Regions from separate parts of the Arthrobacter sp. SLBN-53 genome, predicted to be linked through region 2. Evidence: predicted binding sites of a transcription regulator. Region 2 holds the regulator's gene; each other region holds the start of a gene.

Region 1 (4,269 bases), 2.1 Mb from region 2:
AGAAGCCCGCCGTGGCGATCAGTAGTCCGGCCAGCACCACGACGAGTTCGGTGCTGATGGTCAGCGCGGTGCCGATGATCATGGTGGCGATCGAGGCGAGCAGGACCGGTTTGCGCCCGAACCGGCTTGCCTCGGCACCCGCGCGCGCCGACGCCCAGGTGCCGGCCAGATAGGCCAGGAAGACCAGGCTGACGACGGTCTGGGGCAGGTCGAACGGTGCGGTTGCCAGCCGGAAGCCCAAGAAGTTGTAGAGCGCGACGAATCCACCCATCAGCAGGAAGCCCTGGCCGTAGAGGACGAGTTGCTGCGGTGAGCGCAGGTTTTCGGCCAGCCGCCGACCCAGCCCCTTGATGCGGGCCGGCCGGAAACCGCGCGCCCGCGGGGCGAGCCTGACGAACGCCATTGCCGACAGCGCGCACAGCACCGCAACGGTGACGACCCCGATGCGCCAGCCGGCGAACTCGGCGACGGGACCGGTGACCAACCGGCCGCTGAGGCCCCCGATGGTGCTGCCGGCCACGTAACTTCCCGCTGCCCGCGCGGCATGGCCGGGATCGATCTCCTCGGACAGGTAGGCGATGGCGATCGCCGGTACCCCGCCGAGCATGAGGCCCTCAAGGAAGCGGCCGGTGAGCAGGAGGTCCGAGGTGGGAGCGAGCGGGACGAGCAGACCGAGAAGCGTTGCCGCCGTGATCGAAACGGTCATCGCCTGAACCCGACCGAACCGGTCGGCGACCGCCGCCCACGGGATGACGCCGACGGCGAGTCCGACCGTGGCCGCCGAGACGAGCAGTGCAGCGTGCGCGGCGCCGGTGCCCAGGTCGGCAGCGATCATGGGCAGCACGGCCTGTGGTGAATACAGCTGCGCGAATGTCGCGACACCGCCGAAGAACAACGCGGCCAACAGTCGTCGGTACTCCTTGGAACCACGCTGATGACCCGGCCAGTCGGTGGGGCTCAGCGTCGTGGTCACCCAGGCGAGACTAGGAGGGTCTTCTCAATGTGTCTAATGTATGAACTGCTGTCAGATCATGCAGATTGTGCATGATGAACTCGACCAGCCTGGTAGCCGCAGGCGGTAGTTCGCCATCGGGTCGCCAGGTCAGACCCAGCTGACGTTTGGCGGTGGGTTCGGACAGCGGGATGTAGGCCGCTGCACTGTCCATGCGATCGGGGTGTGGAAGCGGGACGACCGCGACGCCGAATCCCGCGGCCACCAGGCCCTCGACCGTGGGGATCTCCATGGCTTCGAAGACGATCGTCGGTGCGATCCCGGCTGCGACGCAGAGCTCATCGGTCAACTGGCGCAGGCCGAATCCCGGCTGTAGCGCAACGAAGGGTTCGCCGCCGGCGTCGGCAAGTCGTAGACGGCTGCGCCCGGCGAACCGGTGATCCCGGGGGACGGCCAGGCACAGGCGCTCGCCGTAGAGCACCCGCCACGGAAAGCCCGCTGGCCGCGGTGAGGTGATGGCAAGGTCGACGTGCCCCTTGTCGAGCCGATCGAGGATGTCGAGCGTGGCACCCTGGAACAGTTCGAACTGCACGTTGGGGGCTTCGGCGCGGAACCGGCGCAGGAGGTCCGGGACGAATCCGCCGGCTTGTGAGTGTAGGAAGGCGAGTCGGACGGTACCGGTGTCGGGATCCCGCAGGGCGGCAATACGTTCTGTGGCGCTGGTGATTTCGGCAATGCTGCGGCGCGCGTGATCGAGCAGGATGGCGCCGTAGGCGTTGAGCCGGAGGCGACGGTTCACACGGTCGAACAATGGTGCTCCGATGCGCGCCTCCAGGCGAGCGAGCGCCCGGGACAGGGTCGGTTGGCTGATGCCCAATTCGGCGGCGGCATCGGTGACATGCTCGGTCTCGGCGAGCGTCACGAACCAGTGCAGTTCGTCGAGATCCATGGCTGGAGTGTAGAGGCGGTTGCGCCGTGGCCGATGCCGTGGTGCGGACCCCTTGCGGAGCTTCGGCATTGGGCATAGACTCGAACATAAGTTCGAATGCGCCGCGGTTCCCGACCCTCGCATCTGGTGAGCCGCAGACCGCGACTCCGGTCGCCGCGAGGTTCGACGGTCCCTGTCCGGGGGATCGTGCGGGCTGTGCTTGTGGGGTGGTGCCCCTTGGTGGGTGCTGTGGGGGAAGTCGGTATCCGTTATGGACGCCAGCTGTCTTGATGCGTTTGTCGACGCTCTGATCGATGAGCTTGTTCCGGTGCCGCCGGAGGGTGATGTGGGGCCGGTTTTGGGGCGGTTGGTGGGTTGTCCGCGGCCGGTGGTCGATGACGAGGCGTTGTTGGGTGTGTTGGCTGCGGCGGTGTCGGCGCGGAATCTGTTGGACTTGGTGATCGCCGCGGCGGTGGCGGCGGTCGAACGGGCCGGTGTGCCGGGGCGGCGGCACCTGCGCACCGGGGCTGATCTGTTGAGGTTGTTGGGGATGTCGCCGGGTGCGGCGTCCCGGGCGGTACGGGTGGGGCGGATGGCAGCTGTGCTGCCTGCACTGACGATCGCGCAGCGGTTGGGTGGGATCGGTATCGAGTTCGCCGACGCCGTCGGCAAAGGTGTCGCGCACGTGGAGTCGCGAGCACCGTTGTCCGAGGACGATCGGGCGGCGGTGGTGCGTGCGTTGATGGTGCAGACCTCCCCGGCCGAGGTGGCGGCCAAGGCCCGGGCGATCGCCATCGACCGTGTCGCGAGTCTTGCCCCTGCCGACCGGGTGGTGCCGGTGGCCGAGGACACCGCGCTCAATGGGATGACGTTGGTGCAGAACGCTGAGGGCCGGTTCGAGGCCACCCTGGATCTGGACGTCGGGACCGGGGACGAGCTGTGTGCGGCGTTGGATCCGTTGTGCCGACCGGTCCCGCTACCCGACGGGTCCCCGGACCCCCGGTCCATTGATGCCCGGCGGGCCGAGGCGTTGGGGCAGGTGCTGCGCACCTATTTGTCGCAGTCGAGGCGTCCGATGTCCGGTGGGGTGCTCCCGCACGTCACCCTGATCCGGCCCGTTGCCACTGGTGTGAGCGATGACGAATCGGTGGATCGGTTGGGGTTCGGCGGGCCGGTCAGCAGGGTGACCGCCGAGTTGATCGGCTGTGATGCGACGTTGACGTCGGTGATCGTCGACCACTCGGGGGTGCCGTTGGATGTCGGGCGCGCGGAAAGGCTGTTCACTCCGGCGATCCGTAAAGCGCTGGCCGTCCGCGATGGTGGGTGTGCCCATCCCGGGTGTGGGCGGCCGGTGTCGTGGTGCGATGCCCACCACATCCAACCCTGGAGCGCCGGGGGTGCAACGAGTTTAGGCAACGGGGTGCTGCTGTGCCGGTTGCACCACAGCCTGATCCATCACGGTGGCTGGCAGGTCTATCTCGGCCGCGACCGCCACCCCTGGTTCATCCCACCCCGCACACCCGGCGGGCCCGAGCCGGAGCATCTGCGCTCCCACACCCGCCGCACCATGGCCGACCTACCCGCAGCTGCATAACCCCCAAGACACCCCAAAGAACAAGCGCACCTTGACAACTACACAGTGAGACGGGTCCGACCGGGGCGCGGTCGAGTGCTAGGCCGTCAGCCCGCGGGCGATCACCAGACGCTGGATCTGGTTGGTGCCCTCGAAGATCTGGGTGATCTTGGCTTCCCGCATGTACCGTTCGGGCCGGAAGTCGCGGGTGTAGCCGACGCCGCCGAGAACCTGTACGGCATCGGTGGTCACCTTCATGGCGGCGTCGGTCGCGATCAGTTTGGCCACCGACGCCTGGGTCGAGTACGGCAGGCCGAGGTCGCGTCGCCGCGCGGCGTCCAGATAGGTGGCGCGCGCGCTCACCACCGCAGCGGCCATATCGGCGAGTACGAATCCGAGTCCCTGATGGTCGATGATCTTGCGGCCGAACGTGGTTCGCTCGTTGGCGTACCGGGTGGCCTCATCGAGTGCGGCCTGGGCGATTCCGACGGCGACCGCGGCGATGCCGAGTCGGCCTGCGTCGAGTGCGGAGAAGGCGATCGAGAGGCCCTGTCCCTCGGCGCCGATCAACCGGTCGGCATCGAGTCGGGCGTTGTCGTAGAACGCCGCAGTGGTCGGCACGGCGTGGAGGCCCATCTTCTCCTCGGGCTTACCGAAGCTCAGGCCCTCCAGATCGCCGGGCACCAGGAAGCAGGAGATGCCCTTGGAACCGTCGCCGGTCCTGGCGAACAGGGTGTAGAAGTCGGCCTTGCCGCCGTGGGTGATCCACGCCTTGGATCCGTTGAGCACGTAGTGGTTACCGTCCCTGGCCGCGGC
Region 2 (4,269 bases):
TGCTCCGTCGCGGAAACGCCGAGGTTGGCCACGAATCCCAGCCATAGCGTGAATGCGCCGGCCAGCAGCGCCAGCAGCACGGTCGCGGCCGGGGTGATCGGCCTGCGGTGCGAGGCACGCGACATCAGCACCCCCGTGCCGCGATGACCGATCGGCGCACCGCCGGGACGACGATCCTGCGGCCGCCGACGCCGCCGCACCACGACATCGCGAGGCAAGGGCCACACCTCGGCCTCCGACGGGGTGCGCCGCAGAACTTCCTGCCGCCGGGTGGCGCCGGACGTCCGGCGCTCACGCACATCGCTACGTGCTTCCAGAATCGTCATGTGCCTGCCTCCTTGAGGTGTGTTCGCTTCTTTGTTCGAACTGTAGTCGATCATCTGTTCGAACGATAGAACACGTGATCGAACTGTTAGCGAACGATATCGACACCCACCGACAAGCGGACGGTCGCGAATCCGCGGACGGAACTCAGCTCAATTCAATTGCCCACAATTGAATTGACCGCTACAGTTGTGGTCATGACCGCCGGACGCCTCGACGAACAGCTGTGCTTCGCGCTGTACTCGGCTTCGCGCCTGATGACCGCGGCCTATCGGCCGCTCCTGGCGGAACTGGGCATCACCTACCCCCAGTACCTCGTCCTACTGGCCCTCTGGGAGGACGACCCCAGCACCGTCGGAAACCTGGGCCGGCGGCTGCACCTGGACTCCGGCACCCTCTCACCGTTGATCAAACGCCTGGAGAGCACCGGCCTGGTGGTGCGTCACCGCGCGACCGCCGACGAACGTCGCGTCGAGGTCGCACTCACCCCCGCCGGGCGCGCCCTCGAAGAACGTGCCGCCTGCATTCCACAGCGCCTGCTGGCCGCCACCGATGCCCGACCCGAGGAGGTCGGCGCGCTACGCGACGCCCTCCGCGGACTTGTCGACCAGCTCAGCTCACCGCACTGACCGAAAACGACGAAAGGAACACCCACCGATGAAGAAGCTTTACACCGCCGAGGCCCTGGCCACCGGCGAGGGACGTGACGGACACGGCCGCACCTCCGACGGGAAAGTCGATGTCGCACTGAGTATGCCCAAGGAGATGGGCGGTTCCGGCACCGGCACCAATCCCGAGCAACTGTTCGCCGTCGGTTACGCGGCGTGCTTCCACTCCGCACTCCGACTGGTCGCCCGCGAACACAAGGCCGATGTCACCGACTCCGCCGTCGGCGCCCGGGTGACACTGGGGGCCGCCGAGGACGGCGCGTTCGGTCTTGCCGTCGAGCTGGAGATCGTGCTGCCCAATGTGAACCATGACACCGCCACCGAGCTCGCCGAGGCCGCACACCGGGTGTGCCCCTACTCCAACGCCACCCGTGGCAACATCGAGGTGACCCTGACCGTGACCGATGAGTGAGCTCGGCTGATCGCGCCGCAATGACGCCGCAGACACGCCCTGTCGGGCCGCGACACGCCTCGAACACATGTTTGATTATCGGGGCGGCTGCGACTACATTCGGCGACATGAGCGACAGCAGCGACACCCCTGAGGCACGCTCCAGCCTGACCGAGCGTCAGCGCACCATCCTGGAGGTCATCCGCTCGTCGGTGACCACCCGCGGTTACCCACCGAGCATCCGGGAGATCGGGGACGCGGTGGGGTTGACCTCCACGTCCTCGGTCGCCCACCAGCTGCGCACCCTGGAGCGCAAGGGCTATCTGCGGCGCGATCCCAACCGCCCCCGCGCGGTCGACGTGCGCGGTGCCGACGAGGTGATCACCCCGATCGTGGCCACCGACGTCGCGGGCTCCGATGCGCTACCGGAACCGACCTTCGTCCCGGTGCTCGGCAGAATCGCGGCGGGTGGGCCGATCCTGGCCGAGGAGGCCGTGGAGGATGTGTTCCCGCTGCCCAAGGAGCTGGTCGGCGAGGGATCGCTGTTCCTGCTGAAGGTGGTCGGCGAATCCATGGTCGACGCGGCCATCTGCGACGGCGACTGGGTGGTCGTGCGCCAGCAGAACGTCGCCGACAACGGCGATATCGTCGCGGCCATGATCGACGGCGAAGCCACGGTCAAGACCTTCAAGCGGACCAAGGGTCAGGTGTGGCTGATGCCGCACAACCCGGCGTTCGAACCCATCGACGGTAACGACGCCGTGGTGCTCGGCAAGGTCGTCACCGTGATCCGCAAGGTGTGATCGGTCGGCGTCTGACCGGTCGGCGTCTGATCAATCGGCGCGGATGAATCCGTTCGCGCGCGCGAATTCCTCACTGGAGAACCAGATCTCGGCCTCGGTATCGCGGTAACCGCGGCTACCGGGCGCCCAGTAGAGACCGGTCTTGGTATCGGCCTTGATGGGGTAACCCTCCGGGGCGCGGTAGCGATCGGTGGTCGCCAGTCGCATCGAGGTCCAACCGGCGTCATCGTCATCATCGTCCCCGCCGGCGGCAGCGTGACGTCCGCCCGTCACCTCGGGTTCCGGGGCGGTCAGGTCCGGCTCGGGTTCGAGCACCGGTGCACCGACAACACGGGCACCGAAGTCCGAGTCCGCATAATCCGAGTCGGCGAAATCAGACGCCGCATAATCCGAGTCGGCGAAATCAGACTCGGCGAAGACGGACTCAACCGGCTGCGGTGTGGGCGTCTCGATCCGGGTCGGGGCGGTGTCGACGTCATCTTCGTCGTCGTCGAACCGCAGCAGTTCTTCCGGCCGGTCGGTGTCGGCACCACGATCGGCGAACGGGTCGACGCCGAGGCCATCGGCATCCGCATCATCGCCGGCCCGGGGGTCGTGGCCGGCACCGGTGTCGATCGGATCGACCGTGAAGGAGCCCGCTGACCCGACCGGCGACAGTGATGCCCACGGATCCTGCGGCGGCGGACCATAGCCGCTGTCGCGATCCTCGGCCCGGTCATCGTTTTGGTGATCGTCTTGGTAATCGTCTTGGTGATCGTTCTGGCCATAGCCGTAGTAGCCACGGTCATCACGGTCATACGGATCGTCGTCGAGGTCGTCGTCGAACCGGTCCTCGTCACCGGACCGCCGGTTGCGCAAGACCGCCACGGCGATCACGGCGATCAGACCCACCACCGGGATGAGGCCCAGCAGCCACCACCAGCGCCAGGTGTACCACTTGTCGCCGCTGTCGCCGCCGCCGTTCGCCTGCGGGCCATCGGCCGGCGCTTGCGGGGAATCAGCCCCGGGAACCTGCAGGCCCGCCAGCTGCGACTGCAAGCCCGCGGGCTCCGTGCTGAACCGGTTGGCCGCCTTGTCCCACGAGATGGATCCACCGTTGAACTGTTGGTTGATCACGCCGCCGTTGTCGGTCTGATCGCTCTTGGGTGCGCCGAGTTCGCCGGTCGCGCCACCCAACTTCTCCCAGGCGGCATTCATGGCCCCACGGACGATCACCGCACCGAAGTCGGGGGTCCAGAAGATGACCGGCTTGTCCTCGGCGGCGAAGGGCACCACCGCGCTCTGCGGAGCCAGCCCGCCATCCGCCTCGCTGGCGGTGGGGAACCCGAGATCCCCGGTCGGCCCACCGACACTCTCGTACTTGGCCAGGATCTGCCCGGTCACCACGTTGGCACCGGTCTGCGGGCTGTAGAAGATCTTGCCGCCGGCATAGTTCTGGCCGACGCCGTCGGCGCCGATCGCATACTGGGCCCCGTCTTCGGCACCGAGCGGCCCCAGTTCGCCGCCGGCGGCCCGACGTGCCGCGGCGATGGCCGATGCCGCGTCCGAGGGCACCTGTACCGCCCCGAGTTGGGCGGCCAGCTCTGGTGGCGTGGTGGTGAAGGCGCGCGTCTTGCGATCCCACGAGATCTGGCCGCCGGTGAACTTCTGTGAGACGACGTCACCGTCGATGGTCTCGTCATCGGCAGGCACACCGAGCACGCCCGCCGATCCGCCAAGGGCGTCCCAGGCGCTGTTGATGGCACCGCGCACCACCCGCGCACCGGTGCTGGGGGTCCAGAAGATCACCGGGTTGTCGGGCGCGTTGAATGTCACGTTGCGGCTGTCGGCCGCCCGTCCGGGCCCCTCGTCGATGGTCGGGAATCCCAGGTCACCGGTCGGACCACCCTGGGATTCGTACTTCTCCAGGATGGCGCCGGACATGATGTGCGCGCCGGTCTGCGGGGTGAAGAAGATCTTGCCGCCGGCGAAGTTCTGGCCGAAGCCCGGGCCGGCCGGGTACACGCCGCCGTCCTTGGGACCGAGTGGCCCCTCCGCACCGCCGCCGGCGGTCTCCCACGCGACGGTGATTGCCGCATCGGCA
Region 3 (4,269 bases), 240 kb from region 2:
CACCGAGAATGTGCACGCCATGGCCGCCTCCGACGGCGAGTTCGGCGATGATCCAGAACGTGCCGCGCGCGCCTACGAACGACTGCTGCCCGAGGAGTTCGACGTCCATCTGCTCGGCATGGGCGGCGAAGGGCATATCAACTCGCTGTTTCCCGACACTCCCGCGGTACGCGAAACCGACCGGCTCGTGGTGGCCGTGACCGACTCCCCGAAACCCCCGCCGCGACGGATCACCTTGACCCTGCCCGCCGTGCGACGCGCCAAGGAGGTGTGGTTGGTGGTGGCCGGCGAGGAGAAGGCCGACGCGGTGGCCGCGGCGATCGGCGGGGCCGACGCGGTGGACATCCCGGCCGCAGGTGCGGTCGGCCGCGAGAAGACCGTGTGGCTGCTGGACAAGGCATCGGCGAGCAAGCTGCCGGCCTGACCGCCGCTCTCCCCTGACCGGCGGGTCGCCTGATCTGCGGGCCGCGTGATACCAGCGCACCTGATCTGGGAGCCGCCCGATGTCAGCGTCCCTGATGTCAGTCCTCGGCCATCTGGTCCGGCAAGCAGTCCGACCGACTGTCCGCCAGCGCCTCACCGTATCCGGCCAGGTAATCGGCCACCGCACGCGCCGATCCCGGTTCTGGGTGTAGCCGTGGGCTCCCGTAACAGAACTTCGCCATACAGAATCAGACGCACCTGCGCCCGATTCGGTTCCCTCGACCGCATACTGATTTCATGGCAGACAGAAGCGGTGGTCGGGCCCGCCCGGCTACCAGGCGAATCAGGACGCTGACGCAGGCAGCGCTGAACGCCGATGCCACTGTCGTGCAGGTGGAAACTCTGCTGACCGACCTCGACCGCACCGTGGTGACGCTGAACAACTCGATCGGCGAGCTCGATGTCACGCTGGACCGCTTCAACTCGACGATCAACAGCATCGACGAGCTGGCACCCCGGCTGATCGCGATGGTCGAACGCCTCGAGCTCATCGTCGCGCGGGTGGAAGCGATCGTCGAACTCGGTGAGGCCATCGCCACCCCGATCGCGGTAGTCGAGAGCGCGGTCCGCGGTCTGGTCTCCCAGCTGCGCCGAGCGGCCCACGTCTAGCGCGGCAGACCACCCTTCTAGGTCGACTGACCACGCTCCGCGCAACCGCCAATGACCCTGCCGGCCGTTTTCACTGTGTAGTTGTCAAGCTGCTTCGTGAACCTCTGTGCGGTGGACCCAGTCACGCCGCCGCCGTTAGGTCGGTCATGGTGCGGCGGGTGTGGGAGCGCAGGTGTGCCGGCTCGCGTTCACCGGGTGTGTGGGGTGGGATGAACCAGGGGTGCCGGTCGCGGCCGAGGTAGACCTGCCAGCCACCGTGATGGATGAGACTGTGGTGCAGCCGGCACAGCAGCACACCGTTGTCCACACTGGTGGTGCCCCCGGCGCTCCAGGGTTGGATGTGGTGGGCATCGCACCACGACACCGGCCGCCCACACCCGGGATGGGCGCACCCACCGTCACGGACGGCCAGCGCTTTACGGATCGCGGGGGTGAACAACCGCTGGGCGCGCCCGACATCCAACGGCACCCCGGCGTGGTCGACGATCACCGACGTCAACGTCGCATCACAGCCGATCAACTCGGCGGTCGCCGCGGAGATTGGGCCACCGAACCCCAACCGATCCACCACCTCCCCACCCACGCCCGGGGCCACCGGTCGGATCAGGGTGACGCGCGGGAGCACCCCACCGGACATCGGACGCCTCGACTGCGACAAAAACGTACGCAGCACCTGCCCCAACGCCTCCGCCCGCCGATTGTTGATCGGACGCGGATCCAGCGACCCATCCGGTAGCGGGACTGGCCGGCACAACGGATCCAACGCCGCACACAACTCTTCCCCAGTCGTCACGTCCAGATCGAGGGTGGCCTCGAACCGGCCCTCAGCGTTCTGCACCAGCGTCATCTCGTTGAGCGAGGTGTCCTCGGCCACCGGCACCACCCGCTGCTCGACCGGTAGCGCGGCGACACGGTCGATGCCGATCGCCCGGGCTTTGGCGGCCACCTCGGCCGGGGAGGTCTGCACCATCAACGCACGCACCACCGCCGCCCGATCGTCCTCGGACAACAGTGCTCGGGATTCCACGTGCGCGACACCTTTGCCGACCGCGTCGGCGAACTCGATACCGATCCCACCCAACCGCTGCGCGATCGTCAACGCCGGCAACGACGATGCGGCGCGCCCCACCCGTACCGCCCGGGCCGCCGCACCCGGGGCCATCCCCAACAACCTCAACAGATCAGCCCCGGTGCGCAGGTGCCGCCGCCCCGGCACACCGGCCCGCTCGGCCGCCACCACCGCCGCGGCGATCACAAAGTCCAACAGATTCCGCGCCGACACCGCCGCAGCCAACACACCCCACAACGCCTCGTCATCGACCACCGGGCGCGGACAACCCACCAACCGACCCAAGCCCGGCCCGACATCAACCTCCGATGACACTGGAGCGAGATCGTCGATCAGAGCGTCGACAAACGAATCGAGGTAGGTGGCGTCCATGCCGATACCCAAGCTTTCGAGGATTCTGATGGGGCAGGCAAGTTCATCGAAGACTTTGGCAATTGGCTCTGGCGGTCCATCACGGGACCGTCGAACCCCTCGGCGACAACAGTCGCGGTGCAGGCCCCCCCGTGCTGATCGGACCTTGGATGCTTTTACATTCGAACTTGTGTTCGAGTATACGTCGAGTATGGTTACTACGCAAGTGTTATCTCGCGGGACATCGGTGACGGTCCGGGCGCTTCTGATGGTGACACTTCGGCCCGGCCCCGGGCTCGACCACGCCCCGACCGCAAAGGACGCGGTCACCGTGATGCGGCGCCATCGTCACCGATGTGCTGAAGCGTCACACTGGCGCTGTGCAACTATCCCGAGTTGCGCAGAGCGCTGGCCAACCCGCTCATCGTCAGCAGAATGCCGCGTTGCACCAGTTCGTCATCGTCCCCGGACCGGTATCGGCGCAGCAATTCCACCTGCAGGTGATTCAGCGGTTCCAGGTACGGAAACCGGTTGAACACCGACCTGGCCAACGCCGGGTTGTCGGCAAGCAGGTCATCCTGGCCGGTGATCAGTCCATGCATGCGGACGGTCCGCTCGTGCTCATCGACGATCTTGTCGAAGACCCTCGCCCGCAGCTCCTCGTCGGCTACCAACTCCGAATAGCGGGCCGCCAGGCCGAGATCCGATTTCGACAGCACCTGCGCCATGTTCGACAGCACAGTGCGGAAGAACGGCCATCGGTTGTAGAGGTCGCGCAGGATCTCCAGTTTCGTATCGTCACCGGCGACGAACTGTTCGAAGGCGGTGCCGGTGCCGTACCAGCCCGGCAGCATCACCCGGGATTGGCTCCAGGCCAGCACCCACGGGATGGCCCGCAGATCCGAGATGGCAGTGGTCGGTTTGCGCGATGTCGGCCGGCTGCCGATGTTGAGCGCGCCGATCTCGCTCACCGGGGTCGAGGCCTTGAAGTACTCGACGAATCCCGGTGTCTCGTGCACCAATTCGGCGTACGCGCGCTGGGCGCGGGCCGCGAGGTCGTCGAGCACGCGGTAGGCGTCCTCGGCGTCCTCCCCCAACCCCTCGACATCCAGCAGGGTCGACTCAAGGGTGGCGGCCAGCAAGGTCTCCAGGTTGCGGTGGGCGATCCGCGGCTCGGCGTACTTGGCGGCGATCACCTCGCCCTGTTCGGTGATGCGCAGCGATCCCTTCACCGCACCGGGCGGCTGGGCCAGGATGGCGTCATAGCTCGGACCACCGCCGCGACCGACGGTGCCACCTCGACCGTGGAAGAGCCGCAACCGGATTCCGGTCCGCTGTGCCGAATCCACCAGGTCCAGCTCGGCGCGGTAGAGCGCCCAGTTGGCCGCCAGGTACCCACCGTCCTTGTTGGAATCCGAATAGCCGAGCATGACCTCCTGTTGGTCACCACGTGCGGTCACCAACGCCCGATAGACCGGGAGGTCCAATGCGGCCTCCAGAATGGCCGAGCCGCGCTGCAGGTCATCGATCGTCTCGAACAACGGGACGATGCCCACCGGTGCGTAGACGGCACCGGCGGTGGCATCGAGCAGTCCGGCCTCTTTCAGCAGGACCGCGGCTTCCAGCATGTCCGATACCGACTGGCACATCGAGATGATGTAGTTCGGAATGGCTTGTGGCCCGAATACTTTCACCGCCCGGGCGGCGGCCCGGACGATGCCGAGCTCCTTGGCGGCCAAGTCGGACAACTCCGCGCC
Region 4 (4,269 bases), 2.5 Mb from region 2:
CTGGCGGACGATGAGCAGATTCCATCGATCGCCCACGATCTCCAGTGAGCGGGCCAGCCCGCAGTATTGGCCGTAACGGCGCATCGCACATTCTCCAATCGCTTGAGAAAATAAAGTGTATATGAGACCGTCAAGTGCATGACCGATACTGCGAAGCGCGTCCGGCCGGATTGGGTCGACGACGAACTGTTCCCCTTCGAGAGTCGATTCGTCGATATCGACGGGCACTCCGTGCACTACATCGACGAGGGTTCCGGCCCCATCTTGCTTCTACTGCACGGCAATCCGACCTGGTCGTTCCTCTGGCGTGATGTCGTGCGGGAACTGCGGCGCGACTACCGCTGCATAGCGCTGGACTATCCGGGATTCGGGCTGTCGACGGCCCGGTCCGGTTACCGGTTCGCACCGCAGGACCACGCGGAGGTGGTGACCGCCTTCGTCGACGAGCTCGCTCTGGACGATGTGACGCTGGTCGGGCAGGACTGGGGTGGAATGATCGGGCTGGCCGTCGCGCAGCGCCGCCCGGAGGTTTTCCGGCGTCTGGTCCTGGCCAACACGTGGGCGTGGCCGGTCAACGGCATCCTGCACTTCGAGGCTTTCGGGCACATCATGGGCGGACCGCTGACCCGTCTGCTGGTCCGCCAATTCAACCTTCTCGTCAGCGCCTTCATCCCGGTGGGGCACAAGCGCCGCAAGCCCTCCGATTCCGAGATGGAGCACTACCGGCGAGCGTTGGACACACCGGCGCGCCGGCAGGCGAGCGCGGTGCTCCCCGGTGCGGTGCTGTCCGGCCGCGCGTTCTTCGCAGCGGTCGAGGCCGGGCTGCCGGCCATCGCGCACCTACCCACGCTGATCATCTGGGGTGATGGCGATATCGCCTTCCGCCCCCAGGAGCGCGAACGGCTGGAGCGCGAGTTCCCCGATCACCAGACCGTGATCGTCAAGGGTGCCGGCCTCTACGTGGAGTCCGACGCACCGGAGGAGTTCGTCGCCGCGGTCCGCGGGTGGTCCGCACGCCCCTAGGGTCCACTGGGTCCCCGTCGATTAGCGTGGCTAGACACCGGGGATCGAGAGTCCTTGAAACTGGGCTCTCTGCAAGGGTTTCGCTAGTCCGCCTAATCGGTGTGGACATCTTCTGTCGAGCCGCAACGTGTCAGACCATCGAACTAGTGTTCTATTCATGAAGAACACCATGGCGACCTTCGAGGCCGAGGAGCGGGCGGCCTGGCAAGCGGTGGACAACATCGGTGCCGAGGCCCGTGAGGAGAATGCGTGTGGTGCACGCCGGTTGTTCGCCATCGGCCAGCTCTACGACGTGCGCGCTCCCGATGATGACACCGAGAAATTGTGCTGGGCCATCGACGGGCACGGCAGCCTGGTCGCCGAGGTTGCTGCGGCATTGGCGTTGAGCCGGTGCCGGGCCGCTGCGCAGGTTCGGATGGCGATCGCGTTGTACACCCGGCTGCCCCGGGTGCTCGCGACCGCCAAGAGCGGGTTGCTCGATTACCGGATGCTGGCGGCGATCGTGTCGCGCACCGAACTCATCCAGGACCCCGAGATCGTGGCTCGTGTCGATGAGCGACTGGCAGAGAAGGCCCTCACCTGGGTGCGGCTGTCCGAGCCGAAGATCGAGGCCCGCATCAACGCCGTCATCGCCGCCCAGGATCCCGAGGCGGTACGGATCCGCGAGCAGATCCGCCGTGACCGTGAGATCGGGGGTTGCCCCAACGGCGACGGCACCGCTGAGATTTGGGGCCGCATCGACCTCGCTGCGCTCGCCGCGATGAACGCCGTCCTCGATGCGATGGCCGATTCGGTGTGTCCCACCGATCCGCGTACCAGGGATCAACGCCGCTCGGACGCCTTCTTCGCGGTGTTCATCGGTAAGCCCCTGACGTGTCGGTGCGGTCAATCCGGTTGCCCGGCAGAGCCGCTGACGGTGTCCAGTGGCGTGCCGTGCGCCAGTCTGATCGTGCACCTGGTCGCCGATTCGGTCGGCGGTCTGGGCATCGTTCCCGGCTACGGACACATCGGCCTGCCTGCCGTCGACGAGGCCCGACGCAACGCGAGGGTCCGCACGGTCGAGCCGGCCGCCATCACCGTCGAGGCCGGCCGCTTCCCGTCTACGACACTGGGCGAGTTCATCCGCTGCCGGGACCTGACGTGCCGCTTCCCGGGCTGCGATGTGCCGGCCTGGAACACCGATATCGACCACACCGTCCCGTACCCGGCCGGGCCCACCCACCCCTCGAACCTGAAATGCCTGTGCCGGGCGCACCATCTGTTGAAAACGTTCCACGACTGGCGCGACACACAACTGGCCAACGGCACCGTCGTATGGACCTCGCCGACCGGGCACGTCTACACCACCGAACCCGAGGGCGGACACTGGTTCACCGGCCTGGGCGACCCCACCGGCGAGCCTTCGCTGCAACCCAGCCTGCCCGTCAACGCGAAGCGCTGCCTGAAAATGCCCACCCGCGATCGCTCCCGCGCCGAAGACCGCACCCGCCGCATCACCGCCGAACGTGCGGCGAACCGGTGTCGAGTCGACGAACAGGAACGACAGGAACATGCCCGCATCGCCGTCCACTACGAACCCCCACCCTTCTGACGGCAGGCCTACCTGCCCGATCGGACGGTTTCGGCGTTCCGGACGGCGGGTCCTGAGCCGAAGCCATTGTGACGCGGACCACGCGGGGCCACGGTGAGATCTACCGGGTGCACCACCCGTCCGATACCGCGAGGAGTCGTCCGATGGCCATTGAGCTGAACCAGATTTGGGATTTTCCGATCAAGGAGTTCCACCCCTTCCCCCGCGCCCTGCTCGGTGTGGGCGCCCACGACATCATCGGTGTGGAGGCCAAGAACCTCGGCTTCAAGCGCACCCTGCTGATGACCACCGGCCTGCGGGGTTCGGGCATCATCGAGGAACTGACCGGCAAGATCGAGTACCAGGGCGTCGAGGTCGTGCTCTACGACAAGGTGGAATCCAACCCCAAGGACTACAACGTCATGGAGGCCGCGGCGCTCTACCAGCAGGAGAAGTGCGACAGCATCATCTCCATCGGCGGTGGCTCCAGCCATGACGCCGCCAAGGGCGCCCGCGTCGTCATCGCGCACGACGGCCGCAACATCAACGAGTTCGAGGGCTTCGCCAAGTCCACCAACAAGGAGAACCCGCCGCATATCGCGGTATCCACCACGGCGGGAACGGGTTCGGAGACCTCCTGGGCCTACGTCATCACCGATACCTCCGATATGGAACACCCGCACAAGTGGGTCGGCTTCGACGAGGCCACCATCGTCACCCTGGCCATCGACGACCCGCTGCTCTACTACACCTGCCCCCAGCACTTCACCGCCTACTGCGGGTTCGACGTCCTCGCCCACGGCAGTGAGCCCTTCGTGTCCCGGCTGGACTTCGCCCCGTCGCTCGGAAACGCCCTGTACTCGGTGGAACTCGTCGCCAAGCACCTGCGCGAGGCCGTCTTCGAGCCGCGCAACCTCAAGGCGCGCGAAGGCATGATGAACGCGCAGTACATCGCCGGGCAGGCATTCAATTCCGGTGGCCTCGGCATCGTGCACTCGATCAGCCACGCCGTCAGCGCGTTCTTCGACAGCCACCACGGCCTCAACAACGCCATCGCCCTGCCCCGGGTGTGGGAGTACAACCTGCCCTCGCGCTACGAGCGCTACGCGCAGTTGGCCACGGCGATGGGCGTCGACACCCGGAACATGACCACGGTGCAGGCCGCCGATGCCGCCGTGGAAGCGGCGATCCGACTCTCCCAGGATGTCGGCATCCCGGACAACTTCGCCGCCGTCCGCACCGACTCCTATGACAAGAACCGGATGAACACCGGTAAGTACGCGGGTCGCGGCGAAGTCATCAAGGGCGACGACAAGACCGTGCTGGCCATCTCCGAGCACATCCAGGACGACTGGTGCACGCCGGGCAATCCGCGCGAGGTCACCGTCGAGTCGATGGTTCCTGTTGTCGGACACGCCATCAACTCGTCCTACTGACCCGGTGCCACGGCAGGGGCCGATCCGTCCACCTCGGGTCCGCCCCTGCCGTGCACCTCACCCGGAGGTTGCCGTGACCACCGCATCCCTATCCCGATCCGAAGAACCCGTGTGCGACGACGCGATGACATTCACCGGTGCGGCCGAACTGGCCGAGGCGCTGCGCCACCAGGATTACGTCATCGACGACGACCTGGCCACCGTGGTACATCTGGCCACCGCACTGGACCGGCCGTTGTT

The links. The regulator LexA, encoded in region 2, represses DNA repair genes until DNA is damaged. The targets are predictions, from matches to a motif close to TCGAACANNTGTTCGA.
Region 1: a site for LexA is predicted at 1,982-1,997, ahead of FBY28_RS13575 (HNH endonuclease signature motif containing protein). Genes of this name have one in related genera too.
Region 3: a site for LexA is predicted at 2,695-2,710, ahead of FBY28_RS24710 (HNH endonuclease signature motif containing protein). Genes of this name have one in related genera too.
Region 4: a site for LexA is predicted at 1,162-1,177, ahead of FBY28_RS11310 (HNH endonuclease signature motif containing protein). Genes of this name have one in related genera too.

What each region holds. Positions count from the first base shown of each region.
Region 1 covers NZ_VFNN01000001.1:2,823,117-2,827,385, reverse strand. The annotation lists gene FBY28_RS13585 (MFS transporter) at 1-973, opposite strand, end outside; gene FBY28_RS13580 (LysR family transcriptional regulator) at 984-1,901, opposite strand; gene FBY28_RS13575 (HNH endonuclease signature motif containing protein) at 2,152-3,474, shown strand; gene FBY28_RS13570 (acyl-CoA dehydrogenase family protein) at 3,553-4,269, opposite strand, start outside.
Region 2 covers NZ_VFNN01000001.1:4,900,258-4,904,526, reverse strand. The annotation lists gene FBY28_RS23560 (LysM peptidoglycan-binding domain-containing protein) at 1-326, opposite strand, end outside; gene FBY28_RS23555 (MarR family winged helix-turn-helix transcriptional regulator) at 522-953, shown strand; gene FBY28_RS23550 (organic hydroperoxide resistance protein) at 982-1,404, shown strand; gene lexA (transcriptional repressor LexA) at 1,512-2,186, shown strand; gene FBY28_RS23540 (LGFP repeat-containing protein) at 2,217-4,269, opposite strand, start outside.
Region 3 covers NZ_VFNN01000001.1:5,145,050-5,149,318, reverse strand. The annotation lists gene pgl (6-phosphogluconolactonase) at 1-424, shown strand, start outside; gene FBY28_RS25835 (hypothetical protein) at 522-665, opposite strand; gene FBY28_RS24715 (ATPase) at 721-1,092, shown strand; gene FBY28_RS24710 (HNH endonuclease signature motif containing protein) at 1,214-2,545, opposite strand; gene ppc (phosphoenolpyruvate carboxylase) at 2,899-4,269, opposite strand, start outside.
Region 4 covers NZ_VFNN01000001.1:2,366,122-2,370,390, reverse strand. The annotation lists gene FBY28_RS11320 (winged helix-turn-helix transcriptional regulator) at 1-84, opposite strand, end outside; gene FBY28_RS11315 (alpha/beta fold hydrolase) at 139-1,023, shown strand; gene FBY28_RS11310 (HNH endonuclease signature motif containing protein) at 1,181-2,614, shown strand; gene mdo (NDMA-dependent methanol dehydrogenase) at 2,758-4,029, shown strand; gene FBY28_RS11300 (AAA family ATPase) at 4,103-4,269, shown strand, end outside.